DNA from 4 places in the Paenibacillus sp. FSL R10-2748 genome. Region 3 is predicted to be linked to each of the others. Evidence: riboswitches for the same ligand, from Rfam matches in the RefSeq annotation. Region 3 holds a riboswitch; each other region holds the start of a gene.

Region 1 (4,928 bases), 250 kb from region 3:
GACGAGGACGGAAGTTTGATCGGATTGACAGGAGCTTTCGCCCCATACGATCTGAAGGGGAAGGAAGTACTGTTGCAACTGCATGGCGATCCAGCTCCACGGTTGGTAAAGTGGCTGGACGAGCAGGGGGCAGTGACCCGCCAGGTACTTCCTTATAAGCATATCCCACCTGAGGAAGCAAAATTGCAGGCGTTACTGGAGGATGTTATCCATCGTAATGTTGATGCTGTTACGTTTACAAGTGGTCCGCAAATCCGATTTTTGGCCCAATATGCCAGAGAGCAAAATCGAATCGAGGAGTTACTGGAAGCTTTTCGTGAGGATGTGATTGCTGTATCCGTAGGGAAGGTGACTGCACAGTCCATTGTGGAAGAAGGGATTGACCGAGTCGTGTTTCCAACCGAAGAGCGCATGGGCGCGATGATGGTGGAGCTGGGTAAATATTTTGAACATAACGATTCGGTGCATGGCTGTGGTCTGAAGATCGTGAATGGTCATTGAAATGAGATAGAAATTATAAATGCAGTATGCTAAAAAATGAACTTATATTTTGGGATACAGAGTAAAATAAAGATAAGGGCCTACGAGGTCTTTATCTTTTTTTGTTGGACATGCATCGACAAAGATTTTTGTTATAGCGAAAATGTTTATCTAATATAATGAATAAGTTTCGATGCATGATACTTAGGACAGGAGCTGAGACGTTAATGAATTCTATTTGCGTATTTGCCGGGTCCAGACCTGGACATTCATCGGTATATGTTGAGGCTGCAGGCAAGCTGGGGGAAGCCATGGCTCGCCATCATATCCGTCTGATCTATGGTGGCTCTAGCAGGGGGCTGATGGGAGAGGTGGCGGATGGAATGCTGGCGGGTGACGGTCAGGTCACTGGCATTATGCCCACCCTATTATTTGATGCAGAGATCATTCATCGGGGAGTTACCGAATTTATTGAGGTAGCAAGCATGCATGAGCGTAAAGCGGCAATGAGCGAGATGGCCGATGCGTTTATCGCTCTTCCGGGTGGCTTGGGAACCTTCGAGGAGCTATTCGAGGTATTGTGCTGGGCGCAAATCGGGATTCATCGCAAGCCCATTGGGCTGTTGAATGTGAATGGATATTTTGACCCGTTAGTAGAAATGGTGCGTCATAGCGTGCAAGAAGGGTTTACCGGGGCCGAGCACCCAGCGTTATTAAGTATCTCTGCGGACCCGGACGAATTGCTACATATGTTAAAAAATAAAGCAGAGAACTTGAAATAAAGCGTTTTTCGTGCTTGCACAACTGATTGAGGCAAGGTTATGATAAGACCCATAATCAAATAGCGGACAGACAAGGTGCCTTTGCGGTTGAGCAAAGGGTAACAGGGAATCGGGTGCAAATCCCGAGCGGTCCCGCCACTGTAAGGAAGAGGATTTTTTAAAATGGTCACTCGTGAAAAACGGGGAAGACGAAAGAATCCGTTGATGCCAAGCCAGGAGACCTACCTTGATCTGTATGCACCGTTAACCTTCGCGGAGAGGATGGGTGTACGAAATCAGGAAATCAGGCACACGTTGCTTTTTCCATGTTGGCTAGAGGTTTGCGTGGATTTGAACGTGCAGCAGCGTTTGAAGCGTAAACAGTCAGATGGAAAACAACGGCAGGCTGGAGGAAGACAAATAGTGTCTTCTTACGCTGTTTGTTCGTCTGATGAGAGATGCGTACATAGAAACCCCATCCGGGCAGGATGGGGTTTTTTCGAGTTACACGATGTGCATAAATCATTGAAATAGATAGCATAGCTGCCCTGAAAAGGATGAATAGGAGGAGCACGATGAGCCCATTAGGAAAATTGCTGGTGATTGGATTTGGACCAGGAGATATGGAACATATCACAAAACGGGCGCTGGATGCGCTGGCCGAAAGTGAGGTCATTATCGGCTACAATACCTACGTTGATTTGATCCGTCCGTTGTTGAACGGACAGGAGATTGTACGCACAGGAATGACAGAGGAAGTGAGCCGTGCACAGGAGGCGGTTCGCCAAGCAGAGATGGGCAAGAAGGTAGCTGTCATTTCCAGTGGAGATGCGGGAGTCTATGGTATGGCAGGGCTGGTGTATGAGGTGCTGATGCAAAAAGGCTGGCGACGCGAGGACGGGGTTGAGGTAGAAGTCGTACCGGGGATCTCGGCTATTCAGTCCTGTGCATCACTGTTGGGGGCGCCAGTTATGCATGATGCGTGCACGATCAGTCTGAGTGATCATCTGACCCCATGGGAAACGATTGTGAAGCGCGTAGAAGCAGCGGCTTCGGCCGATTTTGTGATTGCATTATACAACCCGCGCAGTGGTCGGCGTACCCGCCAGATTGTGGAGACGCAGTCCATTTTGCTGCGTTACCGCGATCCGCAAACTCCAGTCGGGTTGGTGAAAAGTGCTTATCGTGAACGTCAGCAAGTTATTGTAACGACGCTGGAAGATATGCTGAACCATGACATTGGGATGCTGACGACTGTAATCATCGGCAATTCCTCGACGACAGTGTATGACGGCTTGATCGTGACTCCGCGCGGATATCAGCGCAAATACACATTAGATGCGACCGAGCAGGCACTCAAGCCGCACCAGCGTCTCCGCACGGAAGCGGAGCCGTGGTCGCTGGGCGCACAAGAGGATACACCGCAGGCAAGCGCAGCCCCGACTACGCCCGCTGGACCCTCCGCGAGCGGCGCTGCGGTTGCGACGCAGGCACGCCCGCAAGCGATGGCTGCCGTGCAGGCAACGAATGCTGTGCAAACCGGCGCAGCCCCGGCATCGCTGGCGGCAGAGGCACTAAGCCGCCTCGCTGTCGGCGGCAAGCTGCCTGGCGCAGCCAACGCTCGCTGGAGCGGGCAAGCGCCTACCGCCGAGAGCACCGCCGGAACGTCAGCGGTGGCCGGAGCGGGGGCTACGGCTGGAATGGCGACAGGCGGCTTTGGCAAGCCTGCGCTGTTTGAGGTGGGCGTTTCCCCGGGTGTGGGAAACAAGAAGTTCACCGCTCGTCAGATGGCGCTGCTCGCCGAGGTAGCGGGTGATGACGGCGAGCTGGAATACACGCCAGATCATCAGATCGTGCTGCGCGTGCCGTGTGCAGACCCCGAGGAACTGGTCGGACGGCTGCGGGATGAACGATTCATTGTCATGCCGATTGGCGATGTGTTTAAGGTGAAGGCGTGCGACTTCTGTAATATGGAGAAGGATGACGCTGTACCTGTGGCTGAGCATCTACAGGTTGTACTTGGCGGATTACAGGCACCCAAGGAAACGAGTATTGCATTGAACGGATGCGGTATGGCTTGCTATGGAGCGGTGCTGGAGGATATCGGAATCGTCTATCGCAAGGGAGGATACGATCTCTTCCTCGGCGGCAAAAAATTCGGCCGCAATGCTCATGCTGCTCAGCCTGTAGCGGAAGGAATTCCGGGTGATCAGATTACTGATATCGTGGAGAACGTCATTGCTGAATATAAGGAAAAAGGGCATCCGAATGAGCGTTTTCATAAATTTTTTAAACGTGTAGGTGTCGTTGCGGGTTTCCGGCATGAAGATGCACCAGCAACGGTAGAAGTGAATGCGGTTTGTGGTGATTAATGGAATGAAGGCCTGATGAACTGGATACAAGCATATATATAAAATAGGGCGTCATGCAGGTTATCCCTATTAAAGAGGAGGAAAAAACAGCAGTGGATGCAATATTGTTGGTTGGACATGGAAGTCGGGACCCGGAGGGGAACCAGGAGCTGCTGGAATTTGCACAGGCAGTGGCAGACCGGGTACCGGATATGTGCGTGGAAACCTGTTTCTTGGAGTTGGCACGTCCCAGCATTGCTGAAGGGATGCAAACATGTGTGGAGAAAGGGGCGACGCGTGTCGTTCTTATTCCGATTATCTTGTTCGCAGCGGTACATGCCAAAATTGATATTCCGATGGCTATTGACCGGGCAAAAGCAAAATATCCGCAGGTGGAATTTGTATACGGACGCCCGATTGGCGTTCACGAGAAAATCGTCAGCATTCTGCAAAGCCGCTTGAAAGAGGCCCGTCCGGTTGCGATTCCAGCGGGAATGAATAGCGCTGTAGAGGCATTTCCCGAGGTATCCGACGAAGAAACGGCGGTACTTGTGTTAGGACGCGGAAGTAGCGATCCAGATGCGAACAGTGACTTTTTCAAAATCACCCGTATGCTGTGGGAGCAGCTTTCTTATACGTGGGTAGAGAGCAGCTTTATCGGTGTGACGCAGCCTTCTTTTCCCGATGGATTGGAGCGTTGTGTACGATTGGGGGCCAAAAAGATTATCGTGCTTCCCTATTTTCTGTTCACGGGTGTGCTGATTAAGCGCATCGGAGAAATGACCCAGGAATTTGCCGAGGCTCACCCTACATTACAAGTGGAGATGGGCGGATATTTTGGTTTCCATCCCCAATTGATTGAACTGGTGCTGGAGCGAGCTAAGGAAGGCTTGTTTGGCAAGGTTACGGCCAATTGTGATAACTGCCAGTTCCGTCTGGAGGCGCAGGAGCACCACCATCATCACCACGATCACCATCACGATCATGATCACCATCATGAGCATGAGCACGACCATGAACATCATCATCATGCACATGAGCACGATCATCATGATCACCATACACACAGCCACGATCACACTCATGAGCATGTCCATGCTCACAGCCATGATGACCATGATCACCATCACGAGCATTCACATACGCCATCTGTAGTGAACGGAAGCGGGCAGGTGAAGGGCTCATGATATTCATGCTATGCGGAACGAGCGACGCTCGGGAATTGGCGCTGCAAATCCGTGACAATGGCTTCAACGTATTGACCTCGGTCGTAACCGAAAGCGCGGCAGCCAGCTTGTCCGAAGTGGGACTAGACGTACGTACAGGCCGAATGACA
Region 2 (4,928 bases), 220 kb from region 3:
GAACTGACGAACGCGATTGACCACGGATATGTATATGTTCACGATTTGGACCAATATGCGCTCGGAACTACGAATTGTATCTTTATCCCTTTTGGTCGTTTACTGCGAGACGGCTTCAATACAGGCAACGGCTCTGTGCGCACACCGCAAACGATTATGTCCGCTATGGCACTGGTCGCCATTATTTTCCAATCTCAGCAAAACAGCCAATTCGGAGGTGTCTCCGCCAACAAAATAGATTGGGACCTTGCCCCATACGTTGCCCGGTCCTTCCGCAAGCATCTGCGCAAGGGACTTCGGTTGTTCGAGGAAGAGATAGAATCCCATCTGTCTGACGACGAACTACATATGGCCAATCCCCATTTGCAAGAAGTCTGCCCTCGTTCATACGCATTCGCACGCGAAGAAACGGAAACGGAAACCCGGCAGGCTGCTGAATCGCTCATTCATAACCTGAACACCATGAGCAGTCGGGCGGGTGGACAGATTCCATTCACTTCACTGAATTACGGAATGTGCACGTCTGCTGAAGGACGGCTTGTTACTCAATCGCTGCTGGAGGCCACTATTCGCGGCTTGGGCAGCGGGGAAACTCCTATTTTTCCGCAGCATATTTTCCAATGCAAAGAGGGAATCAACCAGGCAGAAGGCGACATCAATTATGATTTGTTCTTACGGGCAGTAGAATGCTCTAGCAGACGGATGTATCCCAATTTTGTGAATGTGGATGCCACCTTCAACTTGCCTTTTTACCGTGCTGATGACCCGGATACCATTATAGCGACAATGGGTTGCCGTACCCGCACCATTTCTGACCGTTTCGGTAGAAACCGGCAGAGTGGCAAGGGAAATCTCTCCTTCAATACCATTAATCTGGTGCGGCTTGGCATTGAGTATGGTATTTGCACAGGCAAACGCCTGACACCTGACCGTGATCGCTTTGATGCGAGACTGGAAGAAGTTATGCGCATTGCGGTGGATGGCCTAATCCATCGCTATCAAATCCAGACCAGCCAACCGGCCAAAGCCTCGGACTTTATGATGCGCGAAGGGGTATGGGAAGGTGGAGAACAACTGGCGCCAGATGATAAGGTGGGAAGCGTACTAAAGCACGGTACGCTTTCGATCGGGTTCATCGGGCTGGCTGAGTGCATGAAGGCACTATACGGGAAACACCACGGGGAGGATGATTTCGTATACCGCGAGGCACAGCGAATCATCACTTCCATGCGCGTGTATTGCGATCGAATGAGTGAATATCACAATTTAAATATTACATTGTTCGCTACGCCTGCCGAAGGTCTGTCGGGCAAGTTCACATTGCTGGATCAACGTGATTTCGGGATTATCCCTGAGGTAAATGATCGAGAATATTACACGAATTCTTTTCATATTCCCGTGTATTATACGCTCCCGGCTGCTCGTAAAATCAGCTTGGAAGCTCCGTTCCATAACCTCTGCAACGCTGGTGCGATTTCATACATCGAGCTGGATGGTAACGCGCGGAATAACCCGGATGCGTTTCTTAAAATTGTTCAGTACGCGCTGCATCAGAACATCGGCTATTTCTCTATCAACCACCCGGTGGATCGTTGTACGGAATGTGGTTATGAAGGGATTATCGGGACAAGCTGCCCCCAATGCGGCACAGATGAGGAGCATACACACTTTCAGCGCTTACGTCGGGTAACCGGATATCTGACAGGAGATTATACCGTTCGCTTTAATGCTGCAAAACAGGCAGAAGTTCGAGACCGGGTGAAACATAAGTGAATTTGTGTGGCTACATTCCGGAATCTCTGAACGAAGGATACGGCCTGCGCACTGTCGTGTTTATTAGCGGTTGCCGTCATGCCTGTCCCGGATGCTTTAATCCAGCGTCGTGGAGCTTCCGTGCAGGTGAGCCATTTACACCCCAACGACAACAGGAAGTCATTCGTGACATCATGGATAATCCGTTGTTGGACGGACTGACTCTCTGCGGGGGAGATCCGTTTTTCTCAGCAGCAGAATGCTCGCAATTTGTGCGTGACTTCCGCGAGGCCTGTCCCGACCGAACCGTGTGGGCTTATACTGGCTTTGTCTATGAAGATTTACTCACAGATCAGGAGCGACAGGAGCTAGCGCTTTTGTGCGATGTGATTGTGGATGGTCGTTTTGTAGAACAGCAAAAGGACCTGACCCTTCCCTTCCGGGGCAGTCGCAACCAGCGTCTGGTAGATGTAAAAGCCAGCATTCAGGCAGGCTATACCGTTTCATTGGCTTAACGCGAAGTTTACCCGGCAAGATGCTATATATCTAAGACAAGTCCCCATCATGGGTAAGGCTTGTCTTTTTTTATATAGCTAACTGTTTCCATTGGAGTTTCTATTGCGCATCCTGTAAGTTTCACTTATGATGGTGAACAAGTATACGAGTGCATAATTATTCGTCATACCTTAACCGCATAGCTTGGAGATAGGTGTCTGTTCTATTCAGATCAGGCTTAAAAGGGAAGCCGGTGCAAATCCGGCACGGTCCCGCCACTGTAAACGGGGAACTTTCAGCTGTTCATATATCCACTGGTCCACAGACCGGGAAGGAATGCTGAGAGTCATGATCCGTAAGTCAGGAGACCTGCCTATTTTAACAACATCGCAAGTACCTACGGAAGATAGGGAGGTGTTAAGAGCAGTCGCCGTATTTTTGATTTTTTAATCACGGAGGCATTCTTTCCCCTACTTATTTTTAACTCTGGGGGAAGAATGCCTTTTTTGGTACGTAAAAATAAAACAGCTACCCACTAGGAGGAAAAGTACATGTCCATTATTGAATGGCCTGAATTGTCCGGCTTGATTAGCAGTAATCTGGGATATCCGCGTATCGGCGAAAACCGGGAATGGAAGAAAGCACTGGAACGCTTCTGGAACGGCAGCATTAACGAAAGCGAACTGCAGACGGAGATGAAAAGATTACGGTTGGAGCATCTGAGCAAGCAGCGTGACAAGGGGATTGATCGCATTCCTGTCGGAGACTTCTCCTATTACGATCACATGCTGGATACATCTGTAATGTTCGGTCTGGTACCCGAACGGTTCAACCATCGTCCCGCAGGTCCGGTTCCTCTGGCCGTGTATTTTGGGATCGCTCGTGGACAGAAGGGAGCAACCGCCAGTGAAATGACCAAATGGATGAATACCAATTATCACTACATCGTTCCTGAATTGGCAAACGCAGTCCCGGTGTTCACTGAAAATAAACCCTTACAGGCTTATCGTGAAGCAAAACAAGAACTAGGCATTGATGGGAAACCGGTCCTCATCGGCCCCTATTCATTCGTTACCTTATCCAAAGGCTATGATCGTAAGGATTTGGCCACCATCGTACGAAGCTTCCTGCCACTGTACACCCGTATCCTGTCTGAACTAGCGGCAGAAGGCGTTCAGTGGGTCCAAATCGATGAACCTGTCCTAACCACCTCATTCCCGGCAGAGGATTTGGACATTATTCAGGAAGTCTATGAAGCTTTGACTCAAGCTGCGCCCTCCTTGAATATAATGCTGCAAACCTACTTTGGCAGCCTGGACCATTATGAGCGTCTGTCCGCACTTCCGGTACAGGGATTGGGTCTTGATTTTGTGTATGATGATGGCGAAAATCTTCAGCATATATTGCAGCATGGCTTCCCTAAAGGAAAAACGCTGGGCGCTGGGGTTATTGACGGGCGCAATATATGGCGAAGCGACCTGAACGCTGTGGCTGCCCTGCTGGGTCAGTTAGCAGAACAAACCACTGCCGCACAGCTTATCGTACAGCCATCATGCAGTCTGCTGCATGTGCCAGTCAGTCTGGAGGCAGAGCACAAGCTGGACAAGGAGCTGGTGCAAGCGCTGGCCTTTGCCGATGAAAAGCTGGAGGAAATCGCCGTCCTGACGGCTGCACTTGGCAAACACGATCCTTCCGCACTCACCAAGCTTGAGCAAAGTGCGGATGCGGTAGCCCGTTTCAACAACTCAGCGGCACGCGTACAGACAGCCGCCGATCTGGCCGACCTGCTGGCAAAAGAGCCTCTGTCACGCAGCGTTCCTTTCGCCGAGCGTCGTGAGATTCAACAAAATAAGCTGAAGTTGCCTCCACTGCCTACGACGACCATTGGTAGCTTCCCGCAAACCGCCGAGATCCGCAAGGCCCGCCTGCACTATCGCAAAGGAGAATGGTCAGCCGAGCAATACCGGGCGTTCATCCAACAGCAAATTAAGGAATGGATTGATATTCAAGAGGACATTGGCATTGACGTGCTTGTTCATGGAGAATTTGAGCGGACCGATATGGTTGAATTTTTTGGCGAAAAGCTGAACGGCTTTGCTTTTACGCAAAACGGATGGGTGCAGTCCTACGGCTCCCGCTGTGTCAAACCGCCGATTATATACGGAGACGTTTCCTTTGATCAGCCCATGACCGTGGAAGAAACGGCATTCGCCCAATCGTTAACTTCCAAGCCTGTTAAGGGAATGCTTACAGGCCCTGTGACCATTTTGAACTGGTCTTTTGAACGTAACGATATTCCTCGTAGTCAAGTTGCTTTACAGTTGGCTCTGGCATTACGGGCAGAGGTAGAGGCACTGGAACAAGCGGGCATCGGCATGATTCAGGTCGATGAGCCTGCAATTCGTGAAGGGCTTCCACTGAAAAAAGAACAACAGCAAGCCTATCTGGACTGGGCGGTTCAAGCCTTCCTTGTGACCACGGCCACCGTTGAACCTGAGACCCAAATCCATACGCACATGTGCTATTCCGAATTTCAGCATATGATTCAGTCCATCTCCGATATGGATGCCGACGTCATATCTATTGAAACTTCGCGAAGTCACGGAGAACTGATCGTCAGCTTTGAAGATCAGGTATACGACAAGGGCATCGGTCTGGGCGTGTACGATATCCACAGTCCG
Region 3 (4,928 bases):
TAGCACGCTCGTCCGAATCCCGTAAATTAGCCGTGACAACACATCCCGACCCAGATGATCCGTACCGAAAGGATATTTCCGACTGGGTGGTGCCAGACGGTTCAAAAGATCCACTTGAAGAGGATCATGAGGAGCGACCCATGTAGCCAATAACCCAAGCAGCACGATCAGACCAAAAAGTACGCCTCCTGCCAGCAAGCTCCCTTGAAAGGAAAGCCGTATCTTTTTCATTTTCAGCTTCCCCCTTAACGCAAACGTAGCCTCGGATCTATCGCCGTCTGGACCAAATCCACCAAACACTGAACACCTACAATTAAAAATACGGCAAAAATAACATACCCCTGAATCACAGGATAATCTCGCTGGGTAATCGCATCTATAAAATACTTGCCTAACCCCGGCCATGAAAAAATGGTCTCGACGATGACATTACCTGCCAACATAAATGATAGATTGGTACCTAGCAGTGTAATCATAGGCAAAACCGCATGCTTAAATATCTCAAAAAACAGGATATGCATACGTGAAAAGCCTCGAGCCTTCGCTGCTTTCACAAAATTCCGGTCACCCAGCTCCAGCATTTGAGCGCGCAGTACACGGGCTTGCACCGCTCCCAAACCTGCGCCAAGAGTCAGCGCTGGGAGCACTAGATGTGTCCAGTCCTCCCTTCCCATGGATGGGAGCCAGCCCAAGCGAACGGAGAATAGATAGATCAACAGAAAACCAAGCCAAAAAGAGGGAATCGACGATCCCAGCAGGGCAAACAGCCTGCCCAGACGATCCAGTGGGCCGCTGATTTTTAGCGAGGCAGCCAGTCCCAGCCCCAGCGTAAGCACCGTCATGACGGCAAAGCCCGCAGCAGCTAGCTCCACAGTAGCAGGCAGTCTGTTCCATAGTTCGGCTAGCACGGATTCCTTGGATACATACGAGGTGCCCCAATGCCCCGTGAACACATCTCGCAGCCAGTTCACATATTGAATATGAAGCGGCTCGTTTAAGCCCAGTTCCTGCCGTAGCGTCGTCAACGCCTCCTCAGAGGCAGGGACATTATGCGCGGTGAGCAAAATAGTAGCAGGGTCACCAGGAGCGAGCCGCATCAGTACAAAAGTCAGCGTGGATACAACGAATACAATGATGAGCAGCTGCGCCACACGTTCCAGTATAAAACGAATCATAGGATACGCAGCTCGTTATTCCGTAATATCAGATTGCGCTGTAATGTAGTAATACTCGATCGGATGGGGTGTAAAACCCTCCACCCCTTTTTTCACACCAAACACATTATCAGGATGCACAATGAACGACTGTGGCAAATCCGCATTGATGATATCCAGCGCTTGTAGTGTCACAGCATTACGCTGCGCTGTATCCTTCGCCAGCTTCAAGCTGTTAAGAATACTCTCTAGCGGTTTGGAACTATACCGGCTTACATTGGCTTCACTTTTCGAAGAATAAAACATGTCCATAAAATATTGCGGCTCTCCTGTATGAGCAGTAAGCATGCTGTACATTGCAAAATCCCAATCGTTTTTGGTCAACGCCTCGTCGATATTTTCCACCTTGCGAATCTTGACCTGGATTCCCTCTTTCAGCAATTGGCTTTGGATGACCTCAGCCATAACAGAGAGCTCTGGACGCTGAGGGAAAGTCAGCAGCGTAACCTCGAACGGCTTGCCTTGCTTAGTCCATGTCCCTTGAGCGTCCTTCTGCCAGCCATCCTTCGTCAACAGCTGCTCTGCCGTTCCATCCAGCGCTTTACGCTCAACTTTACCGAAGGGAAGAATGCTCGGGAACGGACTGCTTGCTTCCGTACCGAAGCCCCTCATGACGGCGCTCACAATCGATGTGCGCGGAATCAGGCTGTCCACCACCTTACGGTTCGCCGCATCCTTGAATACTGGCGATTCCATATTGTACACGATCATATGGGTGCGCAAGGAGGGAGCCGACAGCACTTGTAGCTTGTCGTTCTTTTTCAGTACCTCTGCGTTATCAACTGGAATATCCGTCGCCACGTCCACCTCGCCGGATTGCAGCGCCATCAGGCGCGAATTCCCATCCGTAATGAACTTCATCGTCGCTTCAGCCAGTCGTGCCTTCTCGCCCCAATATCCGTCATAACGCTCTACGACCAAGGATTGGTCCTTGTTGAATGCTTTGATTTTAAAGGCGCCTGTCATCGCTGGGTAGCTCTGCTCATCTTTCATCGATGCCACATCCAGTACAATCGTCGATGGATCAGCTAGATTGGACACCAGCGCCGCGTTCGGCTGGTTTGTCGTGATTTTCAAAGCCAGCGGGCCGCTTACATCAATGGACTTCACATTCAGTAAATCCTTCGCCAGATGGCTTTTCTCGATAGAGCGCAGCAAAGACGCTTTTACACCTGCTGCATCCATACTCTTTCCATCATGAAAAGTGACTTTATCCTGCAAGCTGAACGTCCAAACTGTAGGACTATCCTGCTTCCACTCCTTTGCCAGCCAAGCCACAGGCTCCAGCTTTTCATTCAAACGTACCAGTGTCTCACCTGCACCGGATCGCATCACATCCCAGCTATTATCTCCGTGCGGGTCAACGCCTGACGGTTTCCATGTATACGCCATTATCAGCTTTTTACCTGTCGCTGTTTGTTGTGCTGACGCGTTTTCACCCTTGCCGGAGCTATCCGACGTCTTATTGCTGGTACATCCCGAAAGAGCCATAACTGCCAGAAATAGCATCACCCCTGTACATATCAACCATGAACGCCTACTACGATTGCTAATCATTCAAAGAATCCCCCTCTATCTTGTAAAATCATATAAACCTAACGCAAAACGCGAAAAAAGCATTCCGGACCACTTGATCAGCAGTCAGAAATGCTTTCATTATAAAATGTCAAAACTCACCTCGAAGCCAACTCCAAAAACATAGAAGGGATCAGATCGGTTTCAGACATTCCGTATGCAGCACGCCTAACCACCTCCCCAGCATCCCGTGGGTCTGACAGTGATGTCAAAACAGGCAGGTCTCCTGACTCCAGGCGCATCTTTCAGGCCTTCCCGGTTCTTCACAGTTCCAGTGGCTGTTCTGAAAGCTCCAGCAGTATCCTGCTGATGCCTGTATACAGTGGCGGGCCCGTGTCGGAATCAACCGAACTTCCCTTTTAAGTGAACACGCTCAACAACTATCCACATGGTCTCAACAAAACCCCGTACATAGAGTCGTCCGGCTCACACCTGTTTTCTTCCTTTATTTCTTTCCATTACGATCTTATTTTGTTGTCACAGGCTTGTCAATAAATGCTGCACAATAATTTAAATTTGAACGATGTGGCGAGAATGAAGGTGATGTCTATTCATTGCGTGCACGAAATGAACGTGCTAAAATTAGGTATATAGATAATCATCGTGTCCGTATACTAAAAAGAGTCTTCGCCGCGCCAACGGCAAAGACTCTTAGGACTTGAAAGGCTGTGGATCACCACCACGGCGCGCTGCATAACTAAATGTTAATGCAAACGAAACCCACCGTTAGGGGCCAACCTAATTACGCGGTGGGTTTTCGCTTGTTCCGAAATTTTCGACGTAGCCAGCGATAAAGTTTACGAATACTAAACACCAGGCTTAGTAACGTAACCATCCAACGCAACACATCGTAGCACGACACAAGGTTGACCATCGGCTTCACCCCCTTTCGGGAAGCTGCACCGTGGTCCGAAAACATCCACCACTATTCAAAATCCATAAGGTAAATTATACCACTGCCTCGCCCACTACTCTAGCAAATTCCTCTAGTAAATAAATCAACTTAAGAGCTAACTTTAGCGCCACTGCACAGTCGGACAGGGTCAATATCTATATGTCCCCAGACGGCAAGGGTTTATTTATCCCTAATCATCAAACCTTCTGTGGAACCTCCTGAACCGTCACGCCTTTGACCGATTCGCCCTGTTTTCTTGTCAAAACGATGTTCAAGACAATCGCTGTAATCGAACCCGAAACGATACCATTTTGCAACAGCATTTTAGCAAAGCTCGGCAGCTGGTCGAACATTTGCGGCAGAACGGCAGAGCCTAGGCCCACGGCAATGCTGCATGCTGCGATCAGCAGATTGCTTTCTTTCCGTAGATCCACTTCTGACAAAATAGACATGCCTGATGCAGCGACCGAGCCGAACATGACGATCATCGCCCCGCCCAGCACAGCGTTAGGAATCACTGTCGTTAAGGCAGCCAGCTTAGGAAGCAAACCAAGAACAACCATGATACCGCCCGCAGCAAAAATAACGTTTCGCGATTTGACGCGCGTGAGTGAAATCAAACCAACATTTTGCGAGAAAGCTGTATAAGGAAACGCGTTAAAAATACCCCCAAGCATAATCGCAAGTCCTTCGGAACGCAGACCATTGACGATCTGCTTCTGCTCCACCTTCTGATCAATCGCTTTGCCTACTGCCAAATAAACGCCTGTAGACTCAACCATACTGACAATATTGACGATAATCATCGTACAAACTGCCATAATGCTAAACTCTGGCTTACCAAAATAAAACGGCTGTGCAACACTCACCCATGAAGCCTCCGCCACGGGAGCAAAATGCACCATTCCCATTCCATAAGCAACCACTGTGCCCGCGAACAACCCAATAAGCACGGAAATCGAGCGCAAAAAGCCTTTTGCCAACCGATTCACAAGCAGAATAACCAGTAGTGTGACTAAGGCCAACAGTAAATTACGTGGCTGTCCAAAGTCCGAACTGCCCTGACCCCCTGCTACATTGTTCATCGCCACCGGAATAAGGGATAGACCGATAATCGTAACGACCGAACCTGTAACCACCGTCGGGAAAAAGCGTAGCAGCTTGCCATACAACGGTGCTGCTAACACCACAAATATACCAGACAAAATAATGGCACCATACGCTGTCGCTAAATTTGAGGTCGA
Region 4 (4,928 bases), on a different contig from region 3:
TTCCATGGTTGGCTATAAAAATGAAAAGTATCTGCATTTAGGCTGGGCTTCAGCACGTCTGGATGATGTCGCTAACTACATTCCGGCACGCCTGACAGCGGCAATGCTTGTGGTAGCGGCGTGGATGTACAAGCGAGATGCTGCAAGAAGCTGGCGCACAGTCAAGCGAGACGCTCGTCTGCACCCAAGCCCGAACAGTGGCTTCCCGGAATCGGCTGTTGCTGGTGCACTGGGGATTCGTCTTGGAGGCTATAATGTGTATCATGGCGTGCGCTCCTTTCGTGCATACATGGGCGATTGGATACGACCGCTAGAGTCGAAAGATATACGGCATACGATCCAGCTGATGTTCGCCGTGTCCAGTATGTTTGTAGGATTGTGTTTGTTAGGAGCCGCAGGTTGTTTTGCCTTGGGATGGGTGCGGTGAGGAGTGACACACTGAATAATGATCGAGCAGGAAGTGACATTTCTTGAAACAAGATATAGCAGCAAAAAGGAGAGTAGAATACGCACAAAGTCCGAACTCACAGGAGGATAAGGTGCCGTATGATGCTAAAGAAGATCTGCATTGGGACATGGAACTCGTGTTAGTTCGTCACGGCACAACCTTATGGAACAAGGAACGTCGATATCTGGGACACTCCGACTTAGGTTTGCTACCGGGAGCAGAGCAGGAATTAAAGCCTTTGCAAGAAAAATTGCAAGGGCAGTCCTTTGCTCGAATCTATTGCAGCGATTTAATGCGATGTCGCCAGACCTTGCAGATCATTGTGCCAGAATCAGAATTGACGTCTGGAGATTCCCTATCTACTATGTCTCCTATGATGGAACCACGTCTGCGAGAGCTTCATTTTGGCGAGTGGGATGGAAAAACGTATGACATGCTCAAGGATGTGTCTTTGTATCGCGCTTGGATTGATGAGCCACAACGGATAACCCCTCCTGGAGGAGAGTCTTGGACAGATTTTGTGAATCGTCTACGGAAATTTCTTGACTCTCTGTATGAATGGCGTGTTGCTATGGAAGTTCAACCCATGGGTTTGACTGCTGCGCCGCTCTCTGTTTTGGTCGTTACGCATGGTGGCGTAATTCGTCAGTTGGCTTGCATGCTGATACCGGGTCATGATTTTTGGAGTCTGAATCCGAGGCCGGGAGAAGCATTTAGGATTCAATTGAGGCTGGCAGGACGGCACAATTACATAGCAGAAATGCTTCCTCATTAGGTTAGACACCTGCGGATAAAGAGGCTGTTTGGGTTGTAAGCCGCCTCTTTTTAACCTATAATCATCAAGTAAAAGAACGGCTTGACTACCACTTATCAAATATCCAGCAGACGAGGTCGGCGCAGCGTGATGAAACTATGGTTTCCCTTGCCTGCGCTGTTAAAAGGGAAGTCGGTGTGAGTCCGGCGCGGTCCCGCCACTGTAAATGGAAACATGCCCGTTAGTCCTGCTTTATGTGCTACTAAGCATATGAAAGAATTTCAGGACATGCATCTTACCATAAGTCAGGATACCTGCCCGTCCGCCTGTCACCATAATCCTTCGAGGAAAGGATGACGTGTTCGCAGTGACTGTCCATGCGGAAAGAAGCTGCCGCCTGCGCACGATCTGCGCTAACGTGACCCCTGTGTCCTGATATGAGGATGCGGGGGTTTTTTGATAGGAAAAGAAGGCTGGATTTAGAAGATATCTGATGATGCTCAAGTAACGCTCTTAACGATTTTTTTTATGAAGGGGTGCAAATCATGGCAGGAAAAAAAATAAAGGTTTGGACAACAGGTCTATTGGTTCTGATTTTGGCAGTTGTGCTGAGTGCATGTGGCGCTAATGGGAAAAATGCTGAAAATAAAGAGAATCAGACTTCTTCACAGCAGCCAGGAAAGACCGTAACCGCACAAGAGCCTCCGGGCAAAACAGTTTACCCACTCACGGTTAAGGATACAACAGGACAGGAATTTACATTCAAAAAAGCGCCGGATAAAATCGTTTCCGTCTCCCCGGCAGAAACCGAGGCGCTGTTCGCCATCGGGCTGGATAAGGAAATTGTTGGCGTCTCCGACTACTCTGATTACCCGGAAGCAGCTACGAAAAAGCCTAAAGTGGGCGGTATTATGAAACCGAACGAAGAGGCGATCATTGCTGCTAACCCGGAAGTCGTTTTTGCAGGGATATCACTTAGTGAACAGGCTACGACCAAGCTGCGCGACATGGGAATTATGATTTTTAAAACGGAACCGAAGACAGTTGAAGATGTCATGGCTAACATCGAATTGTATGGGAAAATCACCGATCATCAGAAAGAAGCGAGAGCGGTGACTGACAAGATGAGAGCAGATGTAGCTGAAGTGAAAGAAGGAATTAAAAATATCGGTAAAGGTCAGAAGCTGCGGGTATACGTCGAGTTTTCACCAGGCTGGACAGTTGGTAAAGGCGAGTTTATGGACGAGCTGATTACGTTGGCGGGCGGCGAAAATGTAGGCGCCACGCAGAAGGGGTGGTACCAAATTAGTGAGGAAAATATTATTGCTGCGAACCCTGACGTGATTTTGTACAGCAAAAGTGTCAAGGACGACAAAACTGGTCAAACGCTCGGTGAAATCATTAAAGCTCGCAGTGGATGGGATCAAATATCGGCTGTTCGCCACAACCGGGTGTTTGCCGTGGATGATAATTTGATCAGTCGTCCGGGTCCACGTGTAACGGAAGGTCTCAAGGAAGTGGCCAAGGGCGTGTATCCTGAAATTTTCAAATGAACCGTAAACTGATCGGCTTTGGAGGAACAGGTCTTGTCCTGCTGTTACTGACGCTGCTGCTCTGTCTTGGCATCGGCTCGGCCAAGCTTCCGGTCAGCCAGGTCACGGGCATTCTGGTTAACCACCTTCCGTGGTTAGGCGATACGTTTACACCGGATTGGAATACATCCTCAGAGCAGATTATTTTGAAGGTCAGATTGCCACGAGTGTTACTGGGAATGTTGGTAGGGGCAGCGCTGGCGCTGGCGGGAGCCGGATTTCAGGGTGTGCTGCGTAATCCTTTGGCTGATCCGTATACACTGGGGGTATCCTCGGGGGCTTCGGTAGGAGCGGCAGTACTGATTTATTGGGGCCTTCAATTTTCATTTGTTGGCATATGGACGCTGCCGTTAGTGGCATTTACGACCGGAATGCTGACGCTGTGGATGGTGCTGACGTTGGCACGGGAAGGTAGAAAAATCCCGACACAAAGTCTCATTTTGTCGGGTGTGGTGATGCAATCCTTTCTGGGGGCGGTTGTTTCCTTTCTGACAGCCATGTCGAAGGAGACGGTCAATGAAATATTGTACTGGACGATGGGAAGTCTTAGTCTGCGCGGTTGGTCATATACAGGAATCCTTTTACCTTATGTGGTCATAGGACTGGTATTTCTATGGAACCGGGCACGTGTGCTGAATATTTTGGCTTTGGGTGAACGTCAGGCGGCTCACATGGGAGTTCATGTAGATGCGACGAAGCTATCTGTTCTGATCATTTCCACGCTGCTGACAGCAGCCGCTGTCTCGGTATGTGGAGTGATTGGCTTTGTGGGACTCGTTGTACCGCATATCATTCGTCTGGTGACAGGGCCTGATTACCGGATGATTGTTCCATTATCTGCGCTCGGTGGAGCTATTTTTATGGCTTGGGCAGATACGGCGGCTCGCACGTTGTTAGCCCCCACGGAAATTCCTCTGGGCGTGATGACGGCCTTTGTTGGGGCACCGTTCTTCGCATATCTCCTGTACCGGAACAAGAAGCTGCGCAGGGGGGAAATGCTGTGACAGAACAAAGTGAATCACAGAAGGTACATGATCGGGCGTTAGAGGTAGCGGGTCTAACACGTGCCTATGGAGAGTTCCATGCGTTAAAGAATATAAGCTGGAGCGTCGACGAAGGAACTTGGTGGGGGATAATTGGTCCGAACGGCAGTGGAAAATCCACCTTGCTGCATTTGCTTTCCGGTGTAGATCAGCCAACTTCGGGAAACGTTCATATCTATGGCAAAAAGGTCGGTAGCTACAGCAGAAAAGAGCTTTCCCGACTCATAGCCGTACTCCAACAGGAAGGGCTTCCTCCAGTGGGATACACCGTCAGGGAAGTCGTAGAAATGGGACGTTTTCCTCATCAGGACTGGCTAGGCAGGGAAAAGGGTGTTGATGTGGAGGCGATCACGGATCGCGTGCTAGAGCGATTGGGTCTTACCACGCTGGCGGACAGAGCATTGGACCGCTTGAGTGGGGGACAGCGACAGCGTGTAGCTTTGGCAAAAGTAATGGTGCAGGAGCCACGAATATTGCTGCTGGACGAGCCTACGACCTATCTGGACTTGCGCTATCAGCTTGAATTTATGGAACTGTTGGCAGATTGGCGCCAAGAAACGGGTGTGACGATTATTGCGGTCTTGCATGATCTTAACTTGACAGCCCAATTTTGCGAAGATTTGCTTGTACTCAAAGATGGAATGGTTGAAGGATTGGGAGCTTCATCGAAGTTATTAACCGAGGATCGGATTCGACGAGTATACGGTGTTGAGCCTGTGATGCTTCCGCATCCCGATAGCGGTGTGCCGCAGCTCTTGCTGCGCAGGAGTGCTTCGGATACAGCAGATTAAATAAACGATGAAACACACTTAAAAAGAGCAGGGAGTGGAAGTTATGAACAACAAGCTGCGTCAGCTGATCGATAGCATTGCCCAGCCGGATGGGGTGGCGGCCTCGGCAGCTTCAGCCCATTTGGACCAATTAACAAAGCCACCGGGAAGTCTTGGAAAGTTGGAAAGTGTGGCCATCAAGCTAGCAGGAATTACAGGAGTGGACAAGCCTGAATTTGATCGTAAAACGGTTATGGTCATGGCTGCGGATCACGGGGTGTGTGAAGAGGGAGTCAGTGCCTTTCCGGCTGAGGTTACACA

Evidence for each region. A riboswitch is a leader RNA that binds a small molecule or an ion and turns the genes downstream of it on or off. The one in region 3 is predicted to bind cobalamin.
Region 1: another riboswitch for cobalamin. It lies ahead of cobJ (precorrin-3B C(17)-methyltransferase); the one in region 3 lies ahead of NSS66_RS10850 (ABC transporter substrate-binding protein).
Region 2: another riboswitch for cobalamin. It lies ahead of metE (5-methyltetrahydropteroyltriglutamate--homocysteine S-methyltransferase); the one in region 3 lies ahead of NSS66_RS10850 (ABC transporter substrate-binding protein).
Region 4: another riboswitch for cobalamin. It lies ahead of NSS66_RS04475 (ABC transporter substrate-binding protein); the one in region 3 lies ahead of NSS66_RS10850 (ABC transporter substrate-binding protein).

Annotation. Positions count from the first base shown of each region.
Region 1 covers NZ_JBBOTK010000003.1:448,402-453,329, forward strand. Annotated here, with positions in the region: gene NSS66_RS11965 (uroporphyrinogen-III synthase) at 1-501, shown strand, start outside; gene NSS66_RS11970 (LOG family protein) at 708-1,262, shown strand; cobalamin riboswitch at 1,320-1,505, shown strand; gene cobJ (precorrin-3B C(17)-methyltransferase) at 1,817-3,613, shown strand; gene NSS66_RS11980 (sirohydrochlorin chelatase) at 3,706-4,779, shown strand; gene cobK (precorrin-6A reductase) at 4,776-4,928, shown strand, end outside.
Region 2 covers NZ_JBBOTK010000003.1:419,260-424,187, reverse strand. Annotated here, with positions in the region: gene NSS66_RS11850 (anaerobic ribonucleoside triphosphate reductase) at 1-1,773, shown strand, start outside; gene nrdG (anaerobic ribonucleoside-triphosphate reductase activating protein) at 1,770-2,267, shown strand; cobalamin riboswitch at 2,443-2,638, shown strand; gene metE (5-methyltetrahydropteroyltriglutamate--homocysteine S-methyltransferase) at 2,799-4,928, shown strand, end outside.
Region 3 covers NZ_JBBOTK010000003.1:195,148-200,075, reverse strand. Annotated here, with positions in the region: gene NSS66_RS10860 (ABC transporter permease) at 1-231, opposite strand, end outside; gene nikB (nickel ABC transporter permease) at 246-1,175, opposite strand; gene NSS66_RS10850 (ABC transporter substrate-binding protein) at 1,191-2,771, opposite strand; gene NSS66_RS10845 (hypothetical protein) at 2,888-3,031, opposite strand; cobalamin riboswitch at 2,989-3,192, opposite strand; gene NSS66_RS10840 (nucleobase:cation symporter-2 family protein) at 3,882-4,928, opposite strand, start outside.
Region 4 covers NZ_JBBOTK010000001.1:939,170-944,097, reverse strand. Annotated here, with positions in the region: gene cbiB (adenosylcobinamide-phosphate synthase CbiB) at 1-427, shown strand, start outside; gene NSS66_RS04480 (histidine phosphatase family protein) at 471-1,223, shown strand; cobalamin riboswitch at 1,345-1,538, shown strand; gene NSS66_RS04475 (ABC transporter substrate-binding protein) at 1,748-2,755, shown strand; gene NSS66_RS04470 (FecCD family ABC transporter permease) at 2,752-3,798, shown strand; gene NSS66_RS04465 (ABC transporter ATP-binding protein) at 3,795-4,628, shown strand; gene cobT (nicotinate-nucleotide--dimethylbenzimidazole phosphoribosyltransferase) at 4,672-4,928, shown strand, end outside.